Regions from separate parts of the Exiguobacterium sp. s7 genome, predicted to be linked through region 2. Evidence: predicted binding sites of a transcription regulator. Region 2 holds the regulator's gene; each other region holds the start of a gene.
The links. Region 2 encodes Rex, which represses fermentation and respiration genes when NADH is low (regulators of the CRP and FNR family bind a similar motif). Its sites were predicted from a motif close to TTGTGAAATATTTCACAA; they were not measured.
Positions count from the first base shown of each region.

Region 1: the regulator Rex is predicted to act here: its motif matches at 1,980-1,997, upstream of pflB (formate C-acetyltransferase).
Region 3: the regulator Rex is predicted to act here: its motif matches at 2,819-2,836, upstream of ric (iron-sulfur cluster repair di-iron protein).

Region 1 covers NZ_JACSLO010000008.1:54,926-61,821, forward strand. The annotation lists gene KNP79_RS10980 (hypothetical protein) at 1-83, opposite strand, end outside; gene KNP79_RS10985 (DEAD/DEAH box helicase) at 80-1,246, opposite strand; gene KNP79_RS10990 (hypothetical protein) at 1,301-1,723, opposite strand; gene pflB (formate C-acetyltransferase) at 2,084-4,330, shown strand; gene pflA (pyruvate formate-lyase-activating protein) at 4,390-5,106, shown strand; gene KNP79_RS11005 (NAD(P)-dependent malic enzyme) at 5,146-6,372, opposite strand; gene rsgA (ribosome small subunit-dependent GTPase A) at 6,582-6,896, opposite strand, start outside.
Region 2 covers NZ_JACSLO010000020.1:5,857-12,752, forward strand. The annotation lists gene rimI (ribosomal protein S18-alanine N-acetyltransferase) at 1-173, shown strand, start outside; gene tsaD (tRNA (adenosine(37)-N6)-threonylcarbamoyltransferase complex transferase subunit TsaD) at 145-1,167, shown strand; gene KNP79_RS14850 (hypothetical protein) at 1,182-1,748, shown strand; gene KNP79_RS14855 (hypothetical protein) at 1,799-2,206, opposite strand; gene KNP79_RS14860 (ABC-F family ATP-binding cassette domain-containing protein) at 2,203-4,104, opposite strand; gene KNP79_RS14865 (redox-sensing transcriptional repressor Rex) at 4,254-4,910, shown strand; gene KNP79_RS14870 (twin-arginine translocase TatA/TatE family subunit) at 4,910-5,128, shown strand; gene tatC (twin-arginine translocase subunit TatC) at 5,132-5,920, shown strand; gene KNP79_RS14880 (hypothetical protein) at 6,062-6,896, shown strand, end outside.
Region 3 covers NZ_JACSLO010000003.1:96,506-103,401, forward strand. The annotation lists gene KNP79_RS05525 (malate synthase G) at 1-1,109, shown strand, start outside; gene KNP79_RS05530 (hypothetical protein) at 1,106-1,402, shown strand; gene aceA (isocitrate lyase) at 1,469-2,749, shown strand; gene ric (iron-sulfur cluster repair di-iron protein) at 2,897-3,604, shown strand; gene modA (molybdate ABC transporter substrate-binding protein) at 3,712-4,446, shown strand; gene modB (molybdate ABC transporter permease subunit) at 4,443-5,084, shown strand; gene KNP79_RS05555 (DUF3221 domain-containing protein) at 5,081-5,452, opposite strand; gene KNP79_RS05560 (MFS transporter) at 5,587-6,714, shown strand; gene KNP79_RS05565 (hypothetical protein) at 6,695-6,896, shown strand, end outside.

The sequences.
Region 1 (6,896 bases), on a different contig from region 2:
TCATACAATTTTTTCAGCTCGGCCAGCAATTCGGACTCTTCTACGAGCAAAGGGAATGGAATTACTTTCCGGTCTTTTTTCATCGGCGTGGTCCTCGTTTATTCGCAGGACGCTTGACGACCGGCGGTTTATCCTCGATTCGTTTCTCGATGACGTCGCCACGGTAAATCTCGAGTTCTTTCAATTCAACGCCGAGTTGACGGGCGAACGATTTCAAATGGGTCAAATCCTCATCTGTCACGAGCGAGAGGACCGTCCCAGCCGCGTTGCCGCGTGCTGTCCGGCCTGAGCGGTGAATAAAGTCATCGATTGATTCTGGCAAGTCGAAGTGGACGACGTGCGTCACTTCCTCGATATCGAGACCACGGGCTGCGAGGCCAGTCGTGATGAGGAGCGGGTAGTCACCTTTACGGAACTCACGAAGTGTTTCGACACGTTCGCGCTTTCCTTTCAAGCTGTCGAGCATGCGATAGTTCACTTTCATTTTGTCGAGCTCACCTTTCAACGGTGGCAAGAACGACCGGTTGTTGATGAAAGCGAGCGCTTTGACGTTGTCGACGTGAGACAGGCGGCGGAGCAACTCTGGTTTATACCGACGCGTCGTCAACATGTAGCCATAGGTGACTTGTGCGCTTACCGCCCGCTCGATTTTCACGTGGGCCGGTTCGTTCAAGAATGGGGCAGCCCAAGCTTGAAGCGTGTCTGTGAGTGTCGCCGAGACGAGGGCGATTTGATGTTCATGCGCCGTATGTTTGATGATCCGTTCGGCAGATTCTGTCAAACCGCTATCGATGATTTGATCGGCTTCGTCGAGGACGATCGTATGCGTCTCGTGAAGTTTCAACTTTTTCTTCTCAATGAGTTCGACGAGTCGGCCCGGTGTCCCGACGATCAAATGTGGTTTTTTCTTCAACCGGTCGATTTGACGTTTCAACTCGACACCACCGATGAACGAAGCGATGCGGACGTCACCTTTCTCGGTGAAGCGTTGCGCGACCGTTTGAATCTGCATGACGAGTTCACGCGTCGGCGCGACGATGACGACTTGGATGCGGTCGTTCGACGCGTCAATTTTTTCGATGGCGGGTAATAAGTAAGCAAGCGTCTTCCCGGTACCTGTCGGCGCTTCGATCGTGACGTCTTTTCCGTCAAGAAGAAGCGGGAAGGCTTCGGCTTGGACCGGCATTGGTTCAGTAAAGCCAAGGCGATCCCAGGCTTCGTTAATAAATGGTTTTGTAAAGTTCATATCAATTCTCCTTATCGTGGGGCAAAAACAAAGGAAGCATAAGCGCTCCCTGTCTTAGATATAGCGAACATGTTCAGTATCTTGGTCGAATGAAGAACGGAGTGTCTGTGTGAACGTCTGTCCGTCCTCGATGAGTTTGATGTGCACATCGATTTGGTCAGCCGACGCCTCGACGCCTTCGACGGTGAAGCCTTGATACACACGATACTGCAATTCTTTCGTCAACCGTTCGTATGAAGCGAGCTCTGGATACGTCGCTGCCACGTCAATCGGGCGCGAGATGAGAGCAACGAGCAAGTTATCGCGGTAGTCGATGAAATCCTCGTTTTCGATGTCGTCGTCAAACCGAATCCAAAAACCTGCGTCTTCAAATTCTGTGATGAATCCGTCACGTTGTTCACCGTTTTCCTCTACTTTAAGAGAGATGCGGTCACCGGTCTTTAAATCGTGAGCGGCTGTCAATAATTCGTACGTCATGGGAAGAACCCCTTCCTCTTCTACAATGTTCTGCCTTCATTGTGTCCGATATAAGGCAAAAATTCAAGTTCTATCCCCGAGGTGTGAGGTACATCACTACGAAAACTGTATAAATCGTCACATCCCATCTGAAATGATACAGAAATGAGTTGAATCCTGCGGTAACAAGACTTATCTGTTTCAGAAGGAAGGGTTTTTGCATTATAACAGTATTTAAAGCGCTTACAAAAACGGCTTTATGCCAACGTTCATGAGATTGTTACAACTTTCACAAGAATGTAAAACAAAATGTTCACGTTTTCACGTACACTCAACTTATAGAAAGCACGCAGTTATCTCAACTATGAGGAGTGACCCACAATGGCAACCGAAATTAAATCAGCCTGGTCAGGATTTGTACCTGGGCAGTGGACGAACGAAGTGAACGTCGGTGAGTTTATCCGTTTGAACCGACACGAATACACAGGGGACGATCGTTTCCTCGTCGGACCGACCGATGCGACGAATCGTCTTTGGGCACAAGTGATGGAATTGACGAAAGAAGAGCGGGAACGCGGTGGTGTTTGGGCGGTCGATCAAAACAATCCGTCGACAATCGTCTCGCACGGACCGGGATACTTAAACAAAGAGCTCGAGAAAGTGGTCGGCGTTCAAACGGACGAGCCGTTCAAACGTTCGATTCATCCAAACGGCGGGATCCGGATGGTCGACGCTGCCCTTGAGTCATACGGTTTCGAGCCGAACCCTGAAATCACAAAGATTTATTCGGAAATTCGCAAAACGCATAACCAAGGTGTCTTCGATGCGTACACACCTGAGATGCGGGCGGCGCGGAAGTCAGGGATCATCACAGGTCTTCCTGACGCTTACGGCCGGGGACGGATCATCGGCGACTACCGTCGTGTTGCCTTGTACGGGTTAGACTTCTTGATTGCAGAACGAAAAAAAGACTTGGCGAACCGTGGCGGTTTCTTATCAGAGTCAGATATTCGGACACGGGAAGAAATGTCTGAGCAGCTCCGGGCCCTCCAAGAGTTGAAACAACTCGGTGCGGCGTACGGGTTTGACCTCGGCCGTCCGGCGGAAAATACACAAGAGGCGTACCAATGGGTATACCTTGCATATCTCGCAGCCGTCAAAGAACAGAACGGCGCCGCGATGTCACTTGGACGTGTCTCGACATTCCTCGATGTTTACGCAGAACGTGATATCGAAGCAGGTCGTTTGACCGAGTCAGACGTTCAAGAAATCGTCGACCACTTCATCATGAAGCTCCGGATCGTCAAATTCTTGCGCACGCCTGACTACAACGAATTGTTCTCGGGTGACCCAACGTGGGTGACCGAGTCAATCGGTGGGATGAGTGAGGATGGTCGCTCGAACGTGACGAAGAGCTCATTCCGCTTCTTGCATTCACTCTCAAACCTCGGGCCAGCACCAGAACCGAACTTGACGGTGCTTTGGTCGACGAAATTGCCAGAAGGATTTAAACAATATTGCGCGAAGATGTCGATTGAGACGTCTGCGATCCAATATGAGAACGATGACCTCATGCTTCCAGAGTTTGGCGACGACTACGGCATCGCCTGCTGTGTGTCACCGATGAAGATCGGGAAACAGATGCAGTTCTTCGGTGCCCGCGCCAACATGGCAAAAGCACTCCTTTACAGCATGAACGGAGGCCGCGATGAGAAGAGCGGCGACCAAATCGCACCGGTTTGGGAGATGAACACCGAAGACGTGCTCACGTACGACAAAGTGTATGCCGACTTCGACCGGACGCTCGATTGGCTCGCCGAGCTCTACGTCAACACGCTCAACGTCATCCACTTCATGCACGATAAATATGCGTATGAACGGATCGAGATGGCACTTCATGACCCAGAAATCCTACGGACGATGGCATGCGGAATCGCCGGTCTCTCGGTCACAGCAGATAGTCTGTCAGCCATCAAATATGCGACCGTGAAACCGGTTCGAAACGAGCAAGGTATTGCTGTCGACTTCGAGACAGAAGGCGACTTCCCTAAATTCGGAAACAACGATGACCGTGTCGATTCAATCGCCGTCGAACTCGTTGAGTCGTTCATGGAAAAAGTGCGTAAGCATAAAACATACCGCGACGCGCTCCATACGCAATCAGTCTTGACGATCACATCAAACGTCGTCTACGGCAAGAAAACAGGGAACACACCGGACGGACGCCGTGCCGGCGAACCGTTCGCCCCAGGTGCGAACCCGATGCATGGCCGCGATACGAAAGGTGCTGCCGCATCGCTCTCATCAGTTGCGAAACTTCCGTTCGAGCATGCGCAAGACGGAATCTCATACACGTTCTCGATCGTACCGAAAGCACTAGGCAAAGAAGAAGTAGCTCGTGAACTCAACTTAGCGGCACTTCTTGACGGCTATATGGGCGGCGAGCATAAAGGACATCACTTGAACGTCAACGTCTTCAACCGTGAAACGTTACTCGATGCGATGGAGCATCCGGAAGAATATCCACAGCTCACCATCCGCGTCTCTGGCTATGCGGTCAACTTCATCAAGTTGACGCGCGAACAACAAATCGACGTCATCAACCGGACGTTCCACGGTTCATTGTAAGTAATCAAGGCTTGGCGGCCTTCTTCTGAAGGCCGCTCATTCGTTAGGAGGTCATTTCGATGACAATGGGATATGTACACTCGGTCGAATCGTTTGGAACCGTTGACGGCCCGGGAATTCGTTTTATCGTCTTTTTACAAGGTTGTGCGCTTCGTTGCTTGTATTGCCACAACGCTGACACGTGGGATTTCAAAAAGAATAACCATCGTTCGGCCGAGGACGTCATTCAAGAAGCGCTCAGCTATCGTCCGTTCATGGAAGCATCAAAAGGCGGTATCACGATTTCAGGGGGCGACCCGCTCGCGCAGCCAGAGTTTTTAGAAGCGCTGTTGCGTGAAGCGAAGAAACACGGGCTCCACACGACACTCGACACGTCGGGTGCACTTCGTCCCCCTAACTTGGACGCCATCTTAGATCATACGGATCTCGTCTTACTCGATATCAAACATATCGACGATGACATGTGTAAGAAACTGACGGGACGGAGCAACGTCAACACGCTCGCGCTTGCTGAACATTTATCCGAGCGCGGAACGAAAATGTGGATTCGCCACGTCCTCGTCCCAGAATGGACACTTGATGAAGGAGCGCTCCGCCGCACGGCCGCGTTCATTCAAAAGCTCGACCACGTCGAGAAAGTCGAAATTTTGCCGTACCATGAGATGGGTGTCTATAAATGGGAGGCACTCGGTCTCGACTATCCGCTCAAAGGAATCAAACCCCCGACGACGGAAGAAGTCGAATGGGCGGAAGGGATCTTACAAGGAACCGTTTAAAAAACTGCGCAGACCGTGACGGTCTGCGCAGTTTTTGGATTACAAATGTTTTTGACTGACGTGCTGACGGATGGCGGCCTCATCGAGTGGACGCTTGGCGACGTCGGTCTCAACGGCGGCTTTGGCGACTGCGACTGCGACGGCGGGTGCGATCCGCTCATCGAACGGGCTCGGGATGACGACCCCGTTTATGAGATCTTCCTCGGTCAACAAGTCGGCAATCGCGTGGACGGCCGCTTCTTTCATCTCTTCGTTGATCTCGGTGGCGCGAACGTCAAGCGCCCCGCGGAAAATACCAGGGAAGGCGAGGACGTTGTTCACTTGGTTGGCGAAGTCGGAACGACCGGTCGCGACGACACGCGCCCCGGCTTTTGTCGCGAGGTCCGGCATGATCTCCGGAATCGGGTTCGCGAGTGCGAAGATGACCGGGTCGACAGCCATCGAACGAACCATCTCTTCGCTGACGGCACCGGCCGCCGAGACGCCGATGAAGACGTCGGCACCTTGAAGCACATCGGCGAGCGTCCCTTCATGTTGCTTCCGGTTTGTCGCTTTGGCGATTTGATCTTTGAACGGGTTCATCCCTTCGACGCGTCCTTCGTAAATTGCGCCTTTCGTGTCACAGATGACGAGGTCTTCGACGCCGAAACGCTTCAACAGTTTCGCGATGGCGATGCCGGCAGCCCCGGCACCGTTCATGACGACCCGAAGTTCAGGCATCGTCTTGTCGACGAGTCGCAGTGCGTTGACGAGACCTGCTAGCACAACGATGGCCGTCCCGTGTTGGTCGTCATGGAAGACGGGAATTGGGAGCGATTGTTTCAAACGGGCCTCGATTTCAAAACACTCGGGTGCTTTAATGTCTTCTAAGTTGACGGCACCAAACGTCGGTGCGAGCAGTTCGACCGTCCGGACGATCTCATCTACGTTGTGCGTGTCGAGACAGATGGGGAACGCATCGACCCCGGCAAAGCTTTTGAACAAGACGGCTTTTCCTTCCATGACCGGTAGTGCGGCTTCTGGACCGATATTGCCGAGACCGAGCACGGCGCTCCCGTCCGAGACAACGGCGACCGTGTTGGCGCGGAGCGTGTAGTCATACGACAACTCTTTATCCTCGGCGATGCGACGGCACGGTTCGGCGACGCCAGGCGAATAGGCGAGGCTGAGTGCTTCTTTCGTGTCGACGTCGACTTTCGGTGTCGTTTCCAATTTCCCGTGGTGCATGGCGTGCATCTCAAGTGCGCGTTCGTTCAATGTTTTCATAAGTCTCTCCCTGTGTGCTAGCGATTTTCATCTGTGCGAATACGAATCCATTGTAGCGGAGAAACCGCTTTCTTTCGAGGGTTTTGCCTGCATTTATGCGAACTATTTCTGAACGGTTGTTCACAAATATCGGATTGATGATAAGACTTGGTGCTAGGGTGGGAAGGTCAAAAAAGGAGCCACAATTTTTCTGTGACTCCTGTCGTAGATTACGCTTTCGTTTTTCGTTTCTTCTTCTCGGCGAGACGAGCCGCTTCCGCTTGCCGTTTTTCCGCGTAGCGGAGCTCGCGCTCGAGCTTGACGAAGCTCTGATAGCGTTTCGCATCGAGCGTTCCAGATGTGATGGCAGCTCGGACGGCACAACCAGGTTCGGTGCCGTGCGAACAGTCCCGGAATCGACACGTCTCCGCGAGTGCCTCGATATCCCGAAACGTGTCGTCGAGGTGATCGGCCCCGTCCCAAAGTCCGAACTCACGCATGCCCGGGGTGTCGATGACGAACAAATCGTCAATCCGGAACAGTTC
Region 2 (6,896 bases):
CGCTCGAAGTGCGCGTCTCGAACATCGGCGCCCAAAAGCTGTACGAACAGTTCGGTTTCGAAAATGCCGGACGCCGGAAACGATATTATCAAGACAATAATGAAGACGCCTATATTTACTGGGCGAAGTTAGGAAGTGAAACAGATGGACACATCGCTCATCCTCGCGATTGAGTCGAGCTGTGATGAGACGTCGGTCGCGCTCGTGCGTGACGGCAAGACGCTTTTATCGAACGTCGTCTCGTCGCAGATTGAAAGTCATAAACGGTTTGGCGGGGTTGTGCCCGAGGTCGCCTCGCGCCACCACGTCGAACGGATCACCTACGTCATCGATGACGCCCTCAGTGAAGCGGGTGTGACGATGCAAGACGTCGACGCCGTCGCGGTCACGCAAGGACCGGGTCTTGTCGGGGCACTCCTCGTCGGAATCAGTGCGGCCAAAGCGCTCGCTTTCGCCCATAGCAAACCGCTCATCGGCGTGCATCACATCGCCGGACACATCTATGCGAACGAACTCGTCGAGGAGATGGAGTTCCCGCTCGTCTGTCTCGTCGTATCGGGCGGCCACACGGAGCTCGTCTATATGCCCGAGCACGGTGTGTTCGAAGTCATTGGGGAGACACGTGACGATGCGGCCGGAGAAGCATATGACAAAGTCGCACGGACGCTCAGTCTTCCTTACCCAGGTGGACCTGCTATCGACCGTCTCGCGGCCGATGGAGAAGACACGTACAAGTTCCCGCGGGTTCGGCTTGAAGCGGGAAGTTTCGATTTCAGCTTCAGCGGGCTCAAGTCGTCGGTCATCAACGCCGTCCACAACGCCGAACAGCGCGGGGAGACGGTCATCCCTGAAAACTTGGCGGCCAGTTTCCAAGCGAGTGTCGTCGAAGTGCTCGTCGAGAAAGCGATTCGTGCCGTGAAAGAAAAAGGAGCGAAGCAATTGCTCGTCGCAGGTGGCGTCGCAGCCAACCGTGGACTCCGCGCTGCGCTCAAAGAAGCGACGGACCGCGAAGGCATCCGCCTCGTCATCCCACCACTTGATCTATGCGGAGACAACGCCGGTATGATTGGAGTCGCGGCACATCACGCGTATGTGCGCGGAAAGCGCGATACACTGGCGATGAATGCGGTTCCTGGGTTATCCTTAGAAGAGAGCATGACAGTCTAGGGGGAAATATACAGATGATGAAACGCATAATCATTGGAGGTCTCGTCGTACTGCTCGTCGTCGCGACGTTTTTGCAAGTACGGGAGATCATCCGCGCTTATAATATCGCCTATCAAGAAGAGATCGTGCCGGAAGCGACACGCGTCCGGTCGCTCACAGGAGCGGAATCGCTCGAAGGCATCGGCCGGGTTACGGGTGAGAACACGCTCGTCGAGACGTTGTACGGCTATAAGAGCTTAGACGATCAAGACATCGAAAGCGTCATCGTCGTCGACCGCAACCTCGGCGTTCAACCGAAAGCGAGCGATGCGTATTATCAAATCGCACCGGGACGAGAAGCGACCGAAGAAGAGGCGGCGAAGTTCGAGGACATTGTCAACGAGTTTGACGAAGAGCAACTGTTCGCCCAAGTCATCTCGACGCATGAGGCAAAATATGTGACGAACGACGAAGAGGCGCTCACATTCTACAAAGTGTTCGTCCGTGACGTCGATACGAACGAGTACGTGTTCTTCATCACGGAAGACGGCATCAAGCTCGACTTCCACACGCGCGGTTTCCAACCGCTGCGTTATTTCTAAACGTAAAACAGGGAAGCTGACCTCCACAATGGAGAGCGGCTTCCCTGTTTTTATACTTCTGGATGATGTTTCTTTTGTTTATACCACATATTCACTCGGCTCACGACATAGACGATCAAGGCGAGCACCCACATGAGGAGCGTCGACTGATAGAAGTGGCCCCATACCGAGCCGGGCGTGTAAAAGCTGTGCACGGTCACATCGACCGGCCAGACGACGAGGCGGATAAAGAGCGTGCTCATGAGCAGACCGCTCAACAAGCTGATGACAATCCCGCTCCACGTCTGGATGATGAAGCCGATGACGACCGGCAGGAAATAAAACAGGAACGACGGGACGACGGTCGGTTCCCCACGAATCAGTTCGGATACGTACTCCGTCCCGGTCGGCACGATGTAGGCGAGACCAGTCAGGAAGGCGTGCATCCACTCGATTCGCATCGCACGGGATCGCATCATGAATGGAGCTCCTCCCATTCTGCATACAGTGCCGTGATCGATTCTTTCGTCGCATCGGACTCGGTCGACAGTTCCTGTGCCCGGGCGAAGTCGTTGAAGACGTCCGGTTCACACAACAGTTGCTCGATCTCTTCGAGACGGGCCTCGTGTTGCTCGATGGTGAGCTCAATCTCCTCGATCCGTTGTTTCATCCGGCGTTCCTCGCGTTGCTGCTCCTTGTCGGCGCGCTGTTTCTTGACGATGACTTGTTTCGTCTCTTCGCGGGCGAGTCGGGCCAGTTCTTCAAGTTCTTCTTTCTTCTCGACGTAATACGAGTAATCGCCGAGGTATTCATCGATGCCGTTCGGTGTGATCTCTAAGACGCGCGTCGCGAGCCGGTCGATGAAGTAACGGTCGTGCGATACGAACAAGATTGTGCCCGGGTAGTCGACGAGGGCGTTCTCGAGGATCATCTTCGAGTCGAGGTCCAAGTGGTTCGTCGGCTCATCCAAGATGAGCAAGTTCGGTTGCTCGAGCTTCAGTTTCGCGAGCGTCAAGCGGGCCCGCTCTCCACCCGACAGTTCATGGACACGTTTCATGACGTCGTCACCGCTGAACAGGAACTGACCAAGCAGGCTGCGAACTTCTTGTTCGCGCATGAGCGGCCAGTCGTTCCAAATCTCGTCGATGACGCGGTTGGCATCCGACAAGTTCTGTTGTTCCTGGTCGTAGTAGCCGATCTCGACGCCTGTGCCGTAGCGGATGTCACCAGTGAGCGCCGGCTGTTGTTTCGTCAACACTTTCAAGAGCGTCGATTTACCGACCCCGTTCGGACCGACGAGGGCGACCGATTCGCCGCGTTGCAGTTGGAAGCGGAGATGCTGGGCGATCGGCTCCTCATAACCGATGGCGAGGTCGCTGCCGCTCAACACGTCATTCCCGCTTTGGCGTTTGATTGAGAACGAGAGGACGGCACTGCGCTCGTCACCATCCGGCACGTCCATCCGGTCGATCTTCTCAAGACGTTTGCGGACGCTCTGGGCGCGTTTCGTCGTCGTCGCCCGGGCGATGTTGCGTTGGATGAAGTCCTGCATCTTGGCGATTTCTTCTTGTTGGGATTCGAACTGCTTCTTCTCTTGCTCATAGATCGCGGCCTTCTGTTCGAGATACTTCGTATAGTTGCCGACGAAGCGACGGCTCCGGTGGCGTGACAGCTCATAGACGACCGAGACGACCCGGTCGAGGAAATAGCGGTCGTGGGAGACGATGAGGACAGCGCCTTTATAACCGCTCAAATACTTCTCGAGCCAACCGAGCGTCTCGATGTCCAAGTGGTTCGTCGGCTCATCCAAGATGAGCAGGTCTGGACTTTGAAGGAGCATCTTCGCCAGGGCGAGGCGGGTCCGTTGTCCACCGGAAAGCGTATCGATGCGGCGCTCGAAGTCGTCCGGATAGAAGCGCATCCCGTGAAGGACGGAGCGGATCGTCGCCTCGTATTGATAGCCGCCGCGGTCTTTGAACGTATGCTGTTCTTCATCGTAAGACGACAGCAGGCGCTCATAGGCGGCCGGGTCGTTCAAGATGCGCTCAGATCCCATGTCTTGTTCCATGCGGCGGAGCGTTTTTTCCTGTTCAATTAAGTCGGTGAAGACGGTAAGCATCTCGTTCCAAATCGTCTCGTTCGATTCAAGTCCTGAATCTTGGGCGAGATAGCCGATCGTCACGTCTTTCGGTTTCATGATATCGCCCGAGTCATAGTTGTATTCCCCGGCGATGACTTTGAGCAGTGTCGACTTGCCGGCGCCGTTCCGGCCGACGAGGGCGACGCGTTCGCCTTCTTGGATTTCGAGTTTGACGTTCTCTAAAATCGGCTCAACGCCGAATGATTTCGATAAGTTATTGACTTGCAGTAGGATCAAGTGAAAAAACCCCTTTCTCTCTATTTAGTATACTGTATTTTTTAGTCTTTTCAGGTATATTCGTTGAGTGGTTATGTGAATTCGTTTACAATCAAGGTGTATGAAATTAGATTCGTTTGAAACGCGTCGTAAAAAGGAGGCTCTTTCCGTTGAGTCAAAACGAACCAAAGATTCCGCAAGCGACAGCCAAACGGTTGCCACTATACTATCGGTTTATCCAAAGCCTGCATTCATCAGGAAAACAGCGTGTCTCTTCTGCTGAACTGAGTGAGGCGGTCAAGGTCGATTCGGCCACGATCCGTCGCGATTTCTCGTATTTCGGTGCGCTCGGTAAAAAGGGATATGGCTATAACGTACAGTATCTGTTAGACTTTTTCCGTAAGACACTGAATCAGGACGAGATTACGAACGTCGCCTTGGTCGGGGTTGGTCATCTCGGGACAGCTTTCGTCAACTATAACTTCCTTAAAAACAATAACACACATATCGTCGTCGGGTTCGACGCAGACGAGACAAAAGTCGGCACGACGATGTCCGGTGTCCCGATTCATCACGTCGATGAGATGGAACAGATTATGAAGCAAAACAAGATTGACGTCGCGATTTTGACGGTGCCGTCTGCCTATGCACAGCCTGTCGCGGATGACTTGGTCCGCTTCGGCATCAAAGGCATCTTGAACTTTACACCGGCCAGGCTTACTGTGCCGGATACGGTCCGCGTCCATCATATCGACTTGTCGATCGAACTCCAGTCGCTCATTTACTTTATGCAACACTATCCATCTGCTGAGGGGGTCCATCAATAATGGAATTACTATTATCGTCACTCGTCGTCGGTATTCCAGGCGGAGCAAGTCTGTTTGTCATCGCGATTATCGCGCTCATCATCTTCGGGCCGAAGAAATTGCCTGAGTTCGGCCGTGCCGCCGGACAGACGCTCCGTGAGTTCAAAAATGCCACGAGTGGCATGATGAACGAGCATGACGAGAAAGACAAGAAAGAAATTGAGAAGAAAGAGCAGTAAGCGATGAGCCATCAACCTGATCAAGAACGGGCACTGTCCGACCACTTGACAGAGCTGCGGAGACGACTGATGCTGTCGGCATTTGTCGTCTTTGCCTTCTTTTTGATTGCTTTGCCGAGTGTCAAATATGTGCTCGCCTATCTCCAGGCCGACCTCGTCGAACGAGGCCTTGAATTGAACGCCTTTGGGGTCGCGGACCCGCTCATGATTTACTTGAACTTGGCGCTCGTCATCGGGCTCGTCGCGGCTGGTCCGTTTCTACTGTATCAACTGTGGGCGTTTGTCGCACCTGGTCTGCATCCGAACGAGCGGAAAGCGACGCTCGCCTATATTCCGATCATCTTTATCTTGTTCCTCGTCGGTTTGGCGTTTGCCTACTATTGGTTGTTCCCGCTCGTCCTCGATATCTCGACGGACCTCGGGCAAGACCTTGGTCTGACGCAAATCATCGGGGCGTCGAACTACTTCACGTTCTTGCTGCAACTGACCATCCCATTCGGACTGTTATTCCAGTTACCGGTCGTGACGATGTTCTTGACGCGCATCGGTGTCGTGACGCCGTACTTCCTGTCATCGATCCGGAAGTACGCCTACTTCGCCTTGTTCGTTGTCGCGGCCTTTATCACGCCGCCGGATTTGACGTCGCACCTCATGGTGTCACTGCCGCTCTTCTTCTTGTATGAGATCAGTTTATCGATTTCACGCATCACGTACCGGGGTGTGCTCCGACGTGAGAAAGAGGCGATGGTGAAAGAACAAGTCGATTTGATGAAACAAATGAATGAGAAGTGAACACCATGTCATGCGACGTGGTGTTTTTTTGATTTTAGGGCTATTCAATTTTGAAAAAACAACTTAAAATTAGGAGGGTTAAATCAAAAAAATGGATTATTTTTGAAAGTTATGCATTCATAAACAGAAATGAGGAGAGTAATGAAGAAGTGGTTATGGAGCATGCTCGTGGTGCTCGTCATGATGGTAGCACCGGGAGTAGAAGTCCGAGCAGAGGATTATGCCAAACCGGAAATCATTCCGGCAGGAGAAGTCGTAGGAGATAGTGGATATGTGTGGCGTTCGGGAGATCCGGAGACGCTTATTCACATTCAGACCGGTGAGGAATATACGTTACCGATTCGTGTGTCTGCTGCTTACAATATGTATGCCATCGGAGACGGCCGATTTATGTTAAAAGGGTGGCCGGATTGGGTGATGTGGGATATACGTACGAATGTGGCGACGACATTCCCGATCGAAGCAGGAAGTGAGAATCGACTCGTCTCAACGAATGTAACAACAGGAATGATGTTATGGGCTGATGACGAAAAGTATATCATCACGTCGACGTCAGGTGATATTCTCGGATCGCTCACGAAAGGCAGCGATCCGGTATACAGTCTGCTCGATGATGGGAACGTCCTCGCGTTCGCCGACGGTCAAGTGACGAAGCGGACGGTGACAGGAGAAGTGCTTGAGACAATCAGTTCCTATTCAGGACAGGTGAGGTGGGCCCGTCACATGAAAGAAGCGAATCAATGGTTCGTGATCAAAAGTGATGACTCGGAGCACATGTTTATTTTCGATTTGGCGACGAAACGATGGATTGAGAAAGATGCGCCAAACATAAGTAATCTTACGTGGAAAGACGGCACCTACTACTTCATGACGCGAGAAATGTATACGACATTCTATGTCAGTTATAACGTCAGCACGAATGAGTGGAAAGAGGCACCGATTGATGACGCTGACATTCGACAACACGGTCCGTGGT
Region 3 (6,896 bases), on a different contig from region 2:
GGATTTTCACTGCGCTCATCGCGAGCCGCCACCTTGATACCAGACGAAATTCCCGCGAACGCTCCATCTATATCGTCAAACCGAAGATGCATGGCTCGAAAGAAGTCGCGTTCACGAACGACTTGTTCGATGCGATTGAAGATGTACTCGAGTTACCGCGTCACACGCTCAAAGTCGGCGTGATGGACGAGGAGCGACGCACGTCGCTTAATTTGAAGAACTGTATCGAGCAAGTGAAGGAACGCATCGTCTTCATCAATACCGGATTCCTCGACCGGACGGGCGATGAGATTCACTCCTCGCTCACGCTCGGACCGATGCGCAAGAAAGGCGAGATGAAGACATCGGAGTGGCTCGATGCTTATGAACGTCTGAATGTCCAGATCGGGCTTGACGCAGGATTCCATCAACACGGGCAAATCGGGAAAGGGATGTGGGCGATGCCCGATCGGATGCGCGATATGATGCGTGAAAAAAGCAATCATGTCCGGTCCGGGGCGACGACGGCTTGGGTGCCGTCCCCGACGGCGGCCACGCTTCATGCGCTGCATTACCATCAAGTCGATGCGTTTGACGTTCAGCGTGAGTTGGCGAATCGTTCGTTTGATCCAGCAACTGAGCGAGGGCGTCTGCTCGAGGTACCACTCGCCACGCGTCTCTATACAGATGAGGAAGTGAACGAGGAACTCGAGAACAACCTGCAAGGGTTGCTCGGTTACGTCGTCCGTTGGGTCGAGCAAGGTGTCGGTTGCTCCAAAGTGCCAGATATTCATCATGTCGGGTTGATGGAAGACCGAGCAACGCTTCGTATTTCGAGTCAACATGTCGCCAACTGGCTATACTATGGAATCTGTAGCCGTGAACAAGTCGAAGCGACGCTTTACCGGATGGCCGAGGTCGTCGACGCGCAAAACGCGGAAGATCCGCACTATCGTCCGATGACGCCAGATGTAGACTGCTCCATCGCCTATCAAGCGGCGAAAGAGTTAGTGTTCGAAGGCGATGCATCACCAAATGGATATACGGAACCGATCCTGCACCGGCGCCGCCGACAGTTTTTACAACAAGTGACATTAGAACCGAATTTAAAAGGAGGAGCATCATCATGACAACGAAAAAAATCGAAAGCGAACAGTTGATTGAACGTTGGGTCGTCCGTCGGATCGTCTCGGGGGAATCGACAGCGGCGCTCGCTAACACGGCGTTCGTCTATGGGAACGATTTGATGCGCCTCGTGCTCGACCGGGCCGACGGGTCGCTCCAAATCATGAGAGAGCCGGTCGAAGAGGTCGTCATATTCCGTAAACCAGAAGATCGTGACGAAGAAAACGTCTGTCGTTGCTGCGGGATGGAGCACTCGTCATTCAAAGCGGCGCTCGAATGCTGTGCATACTTGGATTAAGCTTGCATTATCTGTTATATAACAAACGATAAATATATAAATTAATATAATACAGGAGGAATGGATATGAATGAACAACAAATGCAACTAGAGGATATGTTACAGTCGGAACGGTTTAACGGGGTCGAACGTCCATATGGGGTCGAAGACGTGATGAGGCTTCGGGGGTCTGTCCTAATCGAGCATACGCTCGCGACAAAAGGAGCGGAACGGTTATGGGAGTTACTCCACGAACGAGACTACGTCCACGCGCTCGGCGCGTTGACGGGGAACCAGGCCATCCAGCAAGTGAAGGCGGGTCTCGAAGCCATCTATTTGAGCGGATGGCAAGTCGCCGCCGATGCGAACTTGTCGGGGCACATGTACCCGGACCAAAGCCTATACCCGGCTAACTCGGTGCCGAGCGTCGTCAAACGGATTAACCAGGCGCTTCAACGGGCCGATCAAATTCAAACGGCGGAAGGGAAAGGCGATACGCATTGGTTCGCCCCGATCGTCGCTGACATGGAAGCCGGTTTCGGCGGTGTGCTCAACGTGTTCGAGTTGACGAAGGCGATGATTGAGGCGGGTGCAGCCGGCGTCCACTTGGAGGATCAACTCTCTTCAGAGAAGAAGTGCGGTCACCTCGGCGGCAAAGTGTTGCTGCCGACACAGACGGCCGTGAAAAACTTGATTGCCGCACGTCTCGCGGCAGACGTCATGGGTGTTTCGACGATTATCGTCGCCCGGACCGACGCCCACGCCGCGAACTTGATTACGAGCGACATCGACCCGATCGATCATCCGTTCATCGTCGGCGACCGGACGCCAGAAGGGTTTTATCGGACCAAGGCAGGAATCGAACAGGCGATCGCACGCGGTCTCGCCTATGCACCGTACGCCGACCTCGTTTGGTGCGAGACGTCCGAGCCTGATTTGGACGAAGCGCGTCAATTCGCGGATGCGATTCATGCGAAGTATCCGGGCAAACTTCTCGCTTACAACTGTTCGCCGTCATTCAATTGGAAGAAGAAGTTGTCGGATGACGAGATCGCAACGTTCCAACAAGAGATTGGTGCGATGGGATACAAGTTCCAATTCGTGACGCTCGCTGGCTTCCACTCGCTCAACTTCGGAATGTTCGAACTCGCACGCGGGTATAAAGACCGCGGGATGGCCGCCTACTCGGAACTGCAACAGGCCGAATTCAGTGCAGAACAGCACGGTTATACGGCGACACGTCACCAACGTGAGGTCGGGACCGGGTATTTCGATGAGGTGTCTCTCGTCATCTCGGGAGGCCAGTCGTCAACGACGGCGCTCGCCGGATCGACCGAGGCAGAACAATTTGAAGCGCCGTCCCATTAAGCGTCGCCCCTCCACAAGAGGGGCTTTTTTTGTGTCCAAATTCAGAACGCGTGCATCCTGTTCACTTAAATGTGACGTATTTCACATTTTTGTCGTCAAACTCTTGCTACGCTGAACATGTCAAAATGAATATGGAGGTTATGACAGATGACACAGACATTCACGGGCGATACGCACGTATCTGAAATCGTCAAACAATGCCCGCAAGCGGCAGACATTTTCAAACGGAACCGAATCGATTTTTGTTGTGGCGGCAACCGGCCACTCGCTGAAGCGACTGACAAATCGAAACGGTCGACGGAAGACATTTTAGAAGAAGTCAATGCGCTCTATCAACGCAAGCAAGAGATGAACGAGAAGAGCATCGATTGGGATGCTGCTTCTTCATCGGAATTGATTGAGCACATCATTTATAAGCATCACCAGTTTTTGACGGACGAATTGCCACAGCTCACACCATATGTGACAAAAGTGTTCCGGGTTCACGGACAAAACCATCCGCACCTCGGACGCATTCATCAACTGTTCAATCAATTGAAAGTGGAACTTGAACAACATATCGTCAAAGAAGAGACAGAAGACTTCCCGACGTTGCTTCGTCACGAGACGGCACCGACAGCTGAAACGAGACGGGAGCTTGATGACATCTTGGCCTCGCTCGAGTCAGAACACGCGGCAGCCGGTGACATTTTAAAAGAGTTGCGTCAAATCACGAACGACTATACGCCGCCTGAAGGAGCGTGTGGGACGTATCGTCTTGTCTATCAACGGTTAGAAGCGCTCGAATCGGATACATTTGAACACATTCATCTCGAAAACAACATTTTATTCCCGCGGGCGCGCACGTTCGCTTAAGCAGTGGCACACCTCTACTTACGTGGGGGTGTCTTTTTGTGACGTTTGATACAGATGGGAGGCAAATCAAGCGCTACGATAAAGGGGAGGCAAAGGAGTGATTAATCATGAAACGGGTGAGTGGAGTCATCGTAGGGGTGACGGTCGCCTTATTACTAAGTCAAGTCTGGTCGAGTTCAGATTCGGAGGACACCACCGTGACCATTTTGGCGGCGGCAAGCTTAGGACCGGCTTTAGAAGCGGTAGAGCGACAACTTGAAGCGGAATTCGATGGGATCGACGTTCGGGTCGTGACGAACGGGAGCGGCGCCTTGCGAGCACAAATCGATCACGGGTCTCCGGCAGATATCTTTTTAGCCGCGAGCGTTGATGATGTCGACCGATTACAAATCCCGATTCTAGAGCGGGATGCGTTTTTGCATAACGAGCTGTGGCTCGTGACACCGAAAGGGAATCCGTGCGCGGAGACGTGGGACGACTTAAACGCATGTGCTCGGATCGTCATCGGTGACCCGGTCAATGTCCCGGCCGGTCGCTACGCGAAAGCGGCGCTAGAAGTGGAAGGCGTGTGGGAAGAAGTGGAACCACGAATCATGTTCGCCCAGAATGTGAGACAAGTGTTGACGCTCATCGAACAAGGCGACGCCAATGCGGGATTTGTCTATAAGACGGAACTGACGACGGACGTCGAGTCGCTTCAGGCGGTCCCGTTTGAAGCGACGGGTACGATCGCGTATCCGGCGGTCCGATTGACGCACAACCCATACGTGCGCGATGTTTACGCGCGTTTGTTTGACGATGATATCCAAGCTCACTTTTTAGCGAAAGGATTTTCTAAATGACGCAATCTCCACTTCAACTCACATTCGAAGTCGGGATGATGGCGACGGTGAGCGCCTTCATCCTCGCCTTCGGAGCGGCCTATTTCATGCATCACCGTCAATTCAAAGGAAAGCGGCTGTTGGAGACGGTGTTTTTACTGCCGCTCATCTTGCCGCCGACAGTCATCGGACTATACGCCTTGATTGTCCTCGGGAACAACGGGATCGGCGGATTGTTACCGATTACTATCTTGTTCACCAAACAGGCGAACGTCATCGCGTCCGCCTTGGCCGCGTTCCCACTCATCTACCAAACGATTCGTCTCGGTCTCAAACAACTCGATGCGGAATGGTATGAGGCCGGACGCGTGCTCGGCGGGTCAGAGCGTCAACTGTTCACCTACGTGACGATTCCGCTGCTGTTACCTGCGTTGACGAGCGGCTTTGTCCTCGGCTTCGCCCGATCAATCGGCGAGTTTGGGATTACGATGATGATTGCCGGAAATATCCCGGGCGAGACGATGACGCTCGCCACAGCGATTTATATGGCGACAATCAACGGAGATATGACCCAGGCACTCGTCTGGAGCGGATGGTTGGTTGGTTTGGCGTTTTTAGTCCTCTGGCTGAGTGAACGTTATGGCAAGCGTTCATATTAGTCGATCACGTCGATTTTTTTCACATAAGACCGGTTCGGAGTATTTAAGATACTCGGACCGGTCTTTTTCCAAATGTGGACGTGGTCTCCGACAGTGATTTGCTCGAACGTGGCTTTCACTTGAAACTTGAACCAGCTTACGTCTTCCGGTTCACTTTGTGCGAACAAGGTGTCAGGAGAGAGCGTGGCCTCTTCTGCGGTAATTCCGCTGATGACGAGTGCGGTGCGGTCAGATTCATTTATTTCAATCACATACCCCTCGACATCTGGTTCGGTCGTCGCTCGATTGGCGAAGACGAAACCGATGGAAAAGACGACGAGCATGGCCGCGATGGTGAGGAATAACATGATTTTAAGCGATGATTTCATAAGGGAACGCCTCCTTCGTTCATTATTCTGTCACGTCTCGAATCGCTTATCTGTGAAAAAAGTAACAGTTAAGTCGAGATGTCATCTTTATGATGAAACTATGAAGTCGCTCGGAAAGAGAAGGGGGAACACATATGTCCGATCGTTATTTTTATTCGACCGCCGCAAAGTGGTCGTTCGTAGGATTCACCGTCTTGGTGCTCTCGACATGGATCGCCTCGGCAGGATTTGAGCACGTAGACATGGCGCTGTTCGGCTACTATATCGCCGCCGTCATTTGCATGATTGGGATGGTCGTCCGCTTGACGTTATTTTTTGCACGGCCGGCCACCTCACAAGTATTGAAGCGGAGCCTCAAACAAATAAAGGCAGAAAAGAAACGGGCCAGCAAGGCCGTCGCCGCCACGACCGTCAACAATATTGTCTTACAGAAGTTCATCTGGGAACGTGGCTGGTACCGCTGGACCCAACATATGTTGATTGCCTGGGGATGTCTCGGGTCGTTCGCCATCACATTCGGGCTGACGTTCCAATGGATGCGGTTTGATTTGATTGATATCGAGACGTATCAGATTGTCGTCTTTAACATCCCGACCATCAAGATGGCTGCGCACGGGTTGTTCGCGGAGCTCGTCTATAACGGGTTGAACATCACCGCGCTCATGTTGCTCGTCGGCGTGCTCATGGCACTCTATCGCCGGATCAACGACCAGGACGTGAAAGTGACCCAGCGGTTCGAATTTGATATTTTACCGCTCCTCATGTTGCTCATCGTCACTGTCTCGGGGTTGTTGTTGACCGTGTCGTATGTATTCTTCGGAGGCTTCATCCATCACGAGCTCGCCTTGTTCCATCAATTGACCGTCATCATCTTTTTATGTTACTTCCCGTTCGGTAAACTGTTCCACTTGCCGGTCCGACCGATGGCGGCCAGCGTCCCGATGAACTACCGGGAAGTCGAAGCGGATGAGACCCGTGTCTGCGCCGGGTGCGGGACACGTTATGCGACGGATAATCAAGTCGAGGACGTCCAAGCGATTTTGCAAGCACAGACGATCCAGCTCGGGCTCAGTGACGGGACCCAGCTCTCCGATTACTGCCAACCGTGTCGACGTTCGATGCGTGTGAAGATGCAATTGAACTTGATGAACGGACAGTTACCGACACACCCGGTCGATACGAACACGGGCATGTCGATGCCAGGATTCGGACGACCGAAGGAGACGAAAGGTGAGGCAAAAGATGAGACACCTGTGCGTTAAGTGCGGCGAACCGACCGGCACGCTTGAAGAGATTGAACAAGTGAAACAATTGCTCGAGGGGTCGGACCAACTCGTGAAAGTCGATGCGGCGCACACGGTCCAAGACCTCTGTCACGCCTGTCGTCGTCGCGCCCGGCTCGATTCGGCGCTCGGACGGCCCGGAAGTGACGGGATGCATTATC